2 regions of the Paenibacillus sp. J22P51 genome follow, and region 2 is predicted to be linked to the other one. Evidence: riboswitches for the same ligand, from Rfam matches in the RefSeq annotation. Region 2 holds a riboswitch; the other holds the start of a gene.
The links. Region 2 has a riboswitch for cobalamin ahead of metE (5-methyltetrahydropteroyltriglutamate--homocysteine S-methyltransferase). Riboswitches for the same ligand answer to the same signal wherever they lie in the genome.
Positions count from the first base shown of each region.

Region 1: linked by a shared signal. The riboswitch ahead of AC58QC_RS11110 (S-layer homology domain-containing protein) and the one ahead of metE (5-methyltetrahydropteroyltriglutamate--homocysteine S-methyltransferase) in region 2 are both predicted to bind cobalamin.

Region 1 is NZ_JCAUAZ010000004.1:29,898-33,971, forward strand. Features, by position in the region: gene AC58QC_RS11095 (MBL fold metallo-hydrolase) at 1-563, shown strand, start outside; gene AC58QC_RS11100 (hypothetical protein) at 721-870, shown strand; gene AC58QC_RS11105 (hypothetical protein) at 1,074-1,346, shown strand; cobalamin riboswitch at 1,493-1,696, shown strand; gene AC58QC_RS11110 (S-layer homology domain-containing protein) at 1,860-4,074, shown strand, end outside.
Region 2 is NZ_JCAUAZ010000002.1:64,057-68,130, forward strand. Features, by position in the region: gene metE (5-methyltetrahydropteroyltriglutamate--homocysteine S-methyltransferase) at 1-1,608, opposite strand, end outside; cobalamin riboswitch at 1,759-1,958, opposite strand; tRNA gene AC58QC_RS05090 (tRNA-Arg) at 2,563-2,636, opposite strand; gene AC58QC_RS05095 (hypothetical protein) at 2,802-3,713, shown strand; gene tig (trigger factor) at 3,824-4,074, shown strand, end outside.

The DNA of each region.
Region 1 (4,074 bases), on a different contig from region 2:
ATCCAGAGACGAATCAAGGTATTATAATCGATCCAGGAATGAATCCCAAGTCGCTGATCAAAAAAATCGCCGACATGGATATCGTCGCGATTCTGCTGACACACGGGCATTTCGATCACATCGGTGGTGTAGATGAGATTCGTAAGCTCAAGGGCTGCCCCGTGTATATTCACGACCTGGAAGCCGATTGGCTGACGAATCCGAAGAAAAACGGCTCCGCACGCTGGCCTGATCTTGGCGCTCCGATTGTTACTGATCCTGCGGAATTCGCGCTGGATGAAGGACAAACGCTTGAGTTCCTGGGTATCCAGCTCAAGGTGTTCCATACTCCTGGCCACTCGCCAGGCAGTGTGAGCTTCTTGTATGATAAGCACCTCTTCAGCGGTGATGTATTGTTTAAATTATCGGTCGGTCGCACCGATCTTCTCGGTGGAGACAACAATACCCTGCTGGATTCCATTCAGGATAAGCTGTTTCTGCTGGATGACGATGTCATCGTCTATTCGGGCCATGGCGCGAAAACAACGATCGGTTTCGAACGTGAGAATAATCCATACGTGTAAGGCTAGTAGGACTGCTTCCTCTGATGAGGAGGCGGTCCTTTTTTGTGTTGTGCCGGGGCTGTAATGATGAAAAACACCGTTACAGCAAGGTGAGGCGCGAAAACTAGCTCTGTAGTGATGAAAAATACCGTTACAGTTGCGGAATCGAGGGGGATTCGTGATTATTCGTGCTGTAGTGATGAAAAACATCGTTACAGCAGGGTGTGGTGTGAAAATTAGCTCTGTAGTGATGAAAAACACCGTTACTGTTGAGGTGGTGCGATTAATAAATCGGCGGCAGTTGCCTAAGCTAGCTGCCTATGCCTAAAACGTATGTTGTTTCGCGCATATGCTCGTTCGCCCATGACACCCACCCAATTTATTAAGTAACTGGGTGTTTACCGTGTGCAACGTAGGTGGTTCCCCATAGACTGATGTTGTAAGCTATTCACCCAACTTCAACAATAACTTCCAAGTTAAACCGCAAGTTTGAAAGCCCATGTAAGGAAAATATGAAGGAGGTGCTCTCTCATGGAACATATAAAAGTTCCGAATTACCCAATGCAACCAATGCCAATGCCAATGCCAATGCCAATGCCAATGCCGACTCCGCTTCCAGCTCCTGCGCCTATTATGCAACAACCGATCCACCTGCACGCGTCCTACCAACAAACCGAATTTGTTTTCCCGAAACCAGTCCACACGCAAGCAGTTGCTTGTCCTCCGAAAAACAATTCGGCCGCTAGTATTCTTGTACTTTTCATTTTGTTAGTTATCATTACGCGTAGCATTTGTAAGTATTAATTTACGAATTGCACGGGTAAAAGAGGAAGGTAATCCCGCGGGACTTCGTGTCCTGGAGGGGTTGCCTTTTTTTGTTTGGTGAATGTTCAATCCTATGAAACTACTAGACAAATATAGGATTACCCGCTAGTATGAAGCCATATAACTACATAAATTGCGTGTAAGGTGCACTTCTTGATGTTTCTGTCGAAGGTGCTTAAAAGGGAAGTCAGGTGTAAAACCTGCGCGGTCCCGCCACTGTAAATGCGGAGTTACTTTTCTATCAGGCCACTGTCCCCGTCGGGGATGGGAAGGCGAAAAGTTTACGATGATGCATGAGCCAGGATACCTGCCTTATTTCGTTGTTGCTCTGATTCTCCGGGGGGTGGGAATTCAGTTAGCGTTCTGTAGCCAGTATGGCGCTACTATGTTTGTTTATTCATGAATTAAGAAGGCCACCCCGCCTGAGGGTTGGTCTTTTTTTGTTTTGGCGTGCGACAAATCTTAGGGAAGTAAGGGAGAGAAGTGGAGAGAATGTTTACGAAGTTACAACGCAAAATGATGTCGTCTATTTTAGCTACGCTAATGGTATTATCTGTTTTATTTACTGCCATAGCACCAGCTAATCAAGTTTTCGCTGCGAGTGAAAATCCAGTTTCCGTTTCACTTCGAGTGGAGGGGCCGCAGGGTCTTATCAAAGAGGGAATAGCCGAGGGCTCAACTGCCTTAGAGGCTTTAGTGGCTCAGACAGATATCACCCCTATTGTCTCGAGTTCATCCTATGGTTCCTATGTGACCGCAATTAATGGGATACAAGCTGCATCATACGGTGGTTACGATGGATGGAACTATGCCATTAAACGTCAAGGTCAGTGGATTATTCCTGATGTAGGTATAGACCAGTATGCCTTGGAGAGCAATGATCAGGTAATTGTCTATTACGGTGATCTCAATACGCAACTATTGAAGTCGATCACCATTTCGTCAACCCCCGTTAGTGCGAACGCCCCCTTTTCCGTAACGGTAACGAAAACAACCTATGACTGGCTCAACACAGGGTTTATAGACTCTGCAGCTGAGGGGTTGAAGGTAAAAGTTGGTGCTGCCGAAAAGTTCACAAATGCTAGTGGTGTAGCTGTGTTTGACCAAGGTGTAGCCGCTGGAAATTATACCGTGGAAGTTACCAATTATCGTTCCGATGGTGCCCCTGGTGTTGTCAGAGGTACGCAGCCATTGATTGTGGAAGCTGAACCAAAGCCAGAGCCTACCCCCATAGGCCATGTAACGGCTTCTGTTGAGAAATTTACGATAGGACAGGGCTTTTATCAGGAACCCATCAATTTTCCCTTATACGAAGGTGATAATGGCGCAGCTGTAATCACTCGTGTATTGGGTGAAGGTAACTATCAAACCTATGGCAGTATTGAAGATTCCTTCTATTTATCTAAAGTTAAGGATAATACGACGGCTATACAGGTACCTACGTTTATTCAAGATCAAATCAACTTAAATAGCGATCATATTGGTTTAAAGCTGGACGATCACTGGCTCGGTGAATTTGACTATACGTCCATGTCAGGTTGGATGTATGTTGTTAATAATACAATGCCTGATGTGGGTGCGTCTCAGTATATCCCCCATGATGGAGATGTCTTTCGAATTGAGTTTTCCCTTTATGGGTGGGGAGCTGATCTTGGAGCCAACGAATGGCGCTATCTTCCAAACCCAGCGAATAAAGATGCTCTGCTTGCTAGAGTAGCAGGAATTAATAGCGATCCGAATAAAGTAACTATTTTGGCGGATAAAGCTGTTCGATTAGCGTATGATCACGCGTATACCGTGCTTTCAAATCTTGAGAGTACGCAAGCAAGTGTTGACAGCGCGCTCGCCAGCCTGAATAAGTCATTTGAAAAAGATGCGGAAAAGCCTAGCCTTACGGTATCAGGTATATCGAATAACCAAGAAGTATCTGAGGCGAATTTAAGTGTTGGTGTAGTTGTGACGGATAATACCCCTGAGGGTATTACATCGGAAGTGAAGTTGAACGGAACAGTCATTTCTAAAACAGACGGACTCTATGCGCTTGTGCTTAATTTGGGAGCCAACACGGTTGTTGTGAAAGCAACGGACTCATCCGGCAATACCAATGAGCAAACATTTGTCATTACTTATAAAATCGACATTAAAAAAGCAGCAAAAGATCACCTGAATAAAAGCCTAGCTTATCTATTACGAACGGTAGACAAACCTGCATTTGGCACGTTGGGTGGAGAATGGTCTGTCCTTTCCTTGGCAAGAGGTAACTACACGGTACCCGAGGGGTATTGCCAATCGTATTACAATAACGTAGTCACCGAAGTTACTCGCTTAATGACTTTAAATAATGGTGTACTGGATAAAACAAAGGGTACAGAGCATTCCAGAGCGATGCTAGGACTTGCTTCTATTGGCAAAGATCCAACAAAAGTGGGGAGCTATGACCTGACGTCTGCGCTCTCCGATTACGATTATGTTATTAAACAAGGGATAAATGGTCCCATCTTTGCACTATTAGCTTTTGATGCCAGGAATTATCAGATTCCTACTGTTGAGGCAGGGAAAAAACAAGCAACCAGAGCTAATCTGGTTGAATATCTGTTAAGCAAAGAAATAAAAAAGGGTACAGTTAACGCAGCGGGATGGGGGTTCGGGAGTACTGTCGATTACGATCTAACCTCGATGGCACTTCAGGCTCTTGCTCCCTATTATC
Region 2 (4,074 bases):
TTGCACGAATTCCACATCGCCGAAAATAACAGGAGGTTTCACACAGCGTGAACCGTAGGATTGAACCCAGCCGTTTGAGGTAAAGGCAAAGCCATCCAGCTTTTCACCGAAAAACTCAACCATATCCGTACGCTCAAATTCCCCGTGTACAAGCACATCAAGTCCAAGCTCCTCTTGGAGTTTAATCCACTCTGTAATCTGCTCTTGAATGAATAATTCATACTGCTCAGGCTTCCATTCGCCGCTGCGCCAATTTTTACGAGCGTTACGGACCTCAGCCGTTTGCGGAAAGGATCCAATCGTCGTAGTCGGCAGGAAGGGCAGCTGCCATTTCGCTGCTTGAAGACCTCTGCGTGTCGTGAAGCTGCTGTTTCTAAGAGATGGCTGTAGACCGATATCCGTGATCGCTTGTTGGACTGAGGCCTTATTCCGATAGATAGAGGCATTGAGCTTAGCTATGGCCGTTTGATTTATGTCTAATTGCAATTGAATGAAATCTTGGCCGTGTTGAATGGCTTTAGTCAAGATGGCAAGCTCAGTCAGCTTTTCTTCTGCGAATGCTAGTGCATCCCGTAATACAGGCTCAAGTTTACTTTCATTACGGGTGGAAACAGGAACATGCAGTAAGCTGGATGAGGGCTGCAGCATCATGCGCTCATAGGGAACGATTGCTTCAAGCTGGGCAAGGAAAGAAAGCTGCTTACTCAAATCCGTCTGCCAAATATTACGTCCATCCACAAGGCCGACGCCAAGTACTTTATCCGCGGGGAAACCGTGTGTTTGAAGGCTGCTCCAGTTCAATTCAAAGCCGTGAATGAAATCTAAACCGATTCCATGGACGGGAAGAGATACAAGATCCTGGTAATGATCGATAGCGTCAAAATACGTCTGAACCATAATTTTAAGTGCTGGAGCAGCTGCCGCAAGCGTGGCGTAGATATGCTTTACGCGTCCGATATCTTCTGGACTTAGGGACTGCACGAGAATAGGCTCATCTAGCTGTACCCATTCCACACCTTCCTCCGCCAACTCTGCCAAAATACGTGAATAGAGCGGTAGAAACAACGCGATTAGACTATCGATTTCTTCTGGTTTGTACCCCTTTGCTAGTTTGAGAAAGGTAAATAAGCCAAGAACAACAGGCTTGCCGTTAATGCCTAGCTTTTGCTTAGCTTCTCGGTAGGCTTCAAGCGGTTTGTTGATCGTGAGCACTGGCTGTGCATCCTGTAACTCAGGAACGATATAATGATAATTGGTGTTGAACCATTTGGTCATTTCACAAGCTGTCGCCCCTTGGCTGCCGCGAGCCATTGCGTAATACGTGGCAAGTGAAACTTCGCCGCCTTCATAAGGGAAACGCTTTGGAACTAGTCCGAACATGGTGGACGTGTCCAGCACGTGGTCGTACAAGCTGAAATCACCAACAGGGATAAGGTCTATGCCTTTTTGCTGCTGCAGTCTTAGGTTTTGAAGACGGATGTTTTCGATTTGCTTTGTAAACTCACGCTCATCCAGCTTGCCGGCCCAGTAGGCCTCCAGCGATTTCTTCCACTCGCGGTTCTCGCCAATTCTTGGATATCCTAAATTGCTATTTATCAGTGCGCACATGGGGGTCATCCTCCTCAAATTTTGCTTCATACGAATCTCGGAAAATCAAAAAAGGGCATCTCTAACCTTAATAAAAAAGGTTAAAGATACCCTGTGTATGTGTATACAGTGTTTATGATCTCTAACACCTCCCTATCTCCCGTAGGTAAAACAGTGCTGTCAGAATTAGGCAGGTCTCCTGGCTCCAGAATCCTCGTCAAACGCTAGCCTTCCCGATCTTTCGATCAGTGGCACCTTAAGCGTCGACTCCTCTGTTACAGTGGCGGGACCGCGTCGGTATTGCACCGAACTTCCCTTTTAAGCTCTCGTTTATTAGGCTAAACAAGAGCACCTATTCCCACAATATGCAATTGTTGAATACTATACATGAAATCTTTGAGTATGCAAAGAGTTTTGTTTTAATAAAAAATATAAGATGTTTCACAGGAAAAGACGGCTCTGTTTGACTAAAAAACGCACAAGTCTGTCTCAAGCGGACGGCGCTGCAGGTGAAGTTAGTCGAATAAATCGACTAACTCGAGAGAACCAGAGGCCCTACAGAGTGAGTTAGTCGAAAAAATCGACTAATTCAAGAGAACCAGAGGCCCTACAGAGTGAATTAGTCGAATAAATCGACTAACGCAAGAGAACCAGAGGCTCTACAGAGTGAATTAGTCGAATAAATCGACTAACTCAAGAGAACCAGAGGCCCTACAGAGTGAATTAGTCGAATAAATCGACTAACGCAAGAGAACCAGATGCCCTACAGAGTGAATTAGTCGAATAAATCGACTAACGCAAGAGAACCAGAGGCTCTACAGAGTGAATTAGTCGAATAAATCGACTAACTCAAGTAAAAGTAACAGGTTTACGCAGGTTCCGTTTCATTACAGAATTCTTCGTTGAAAAACAGGCGTTGCTTACGAAGATACAAAAAAAGACCGCGATTTCTCGCGGTCTTTCCTCTTACATCAACGTCCCAGGAGGGATTCGAACCCCCGACCGCACGCTTAGAAGGCGTGTGCTCTATCCAGCTGAGCTACTGAGACATACCTCACTTCTTACCGCATGGACGTGATCCGTTTGGCGAAGCAAGAGTTATAATATCATATCGTTTTGTAGGAAGTCAACACTTCTTTTAATATTTATTTTTGCAATCATTTGGGTGATAGAGTAAACTGTCACAAGCGAGACCACGAACAGAGGTGATCCCTATGTCAGACCCTACGCCCAATAATGTCATTCTTTTTCCTAAAACAGAGAAGTTCTATGAAGACGAGCTAACGAAGCTGTTGCGCTCCGAGCAATATAAAGAAGCACTCGAGATGCTCACATTCCTCTTGCAGTTTCCCAATGTCGATACGAGTAAATCCGAACAATGGGAAGCGTTGCGCCACTGGCTGCTAACCATGTTTCCGGAAACGATGTTTCCAGCAACAGAGACAGAGGAAGAGGATTCTGAGGAAGAATCCGCCTTATTGCGGCAGTACATTCATGATAAGGCAGCTTCGGATGATGGTGCTTTTGTGATGAAACTCCAAACGATGCTCCAAGAAGGATCGTTAGAGGGACAAGTTAGTGCCTTGGAACAGCTTGCTTATATCGAGCAGCCCGAGGTGAGCCAATTCGTGAAGTCCTGGCTTTGCGAAAAGCCCAGACATCCTCATCTGCAATTCAAAGCCCTTCAGACGCTTAAACAAATGGGGGAACATGGTTTCATTGAGTTTCCCAAGAATGGTAAAACCGTTCTCGTAGAAATCGAGGAGACCCCCCTGACGGCGGAGGATTTTCCATTACGAATTCGTGATATGATTCGCAGAGTCGGGGACATTAGTGAAATAAGCCAGCCTGACTTTGTATTCTTTGCAACTCAGACTTGGCAGGAGTTTCTTGCCTATGCGTATGGCACATCGATTTACACAGAATTGCTTAGGACAGAAGAAAGTGCGGTAGACGTGTGGGCCTCCGCGCTGCATGCGATTTTGCAGGATAAATTGTTTGGTACGGTTGATCGAGATGAGTTACTAGAAACCTACGGAATCGTGGATGCGATGACGTTGCAATGGAAGCGGGCGCATAATGTGCTTAGTGCATTTGTGAAGCAATTTAGCCCCGATCCTAGCTAAGAACAATGCTGGCTTGAAATGAAAATGTTATATGGTATAATAGAATGGTTATAATGAGCTTAACGTGAAAAATATATGTCATGGTACATTTTTGGAGGGGAAGGCATAAAATGAAAGCAAGTTGGGAAAAAATAGAGAAGAACGTTGGCGTTCTTGAAGTTGAAGTTGGGGCAGAACGTGTAGCAGATGCTTTGGATAAAGCATTTAAAAAGGTATCAGCGAAAGTGAATGTTCCAGGTTTCCGTAAAGGGAAAGTGCCTCGTTCAATCTTTGAAGCTAAATTCGGTGTTGAAAGCTTGTATCAAGATGCACTAGATATCATTTTGCCAGAAGTTTACGTAGAAGCGATTGAAGAGGTTAA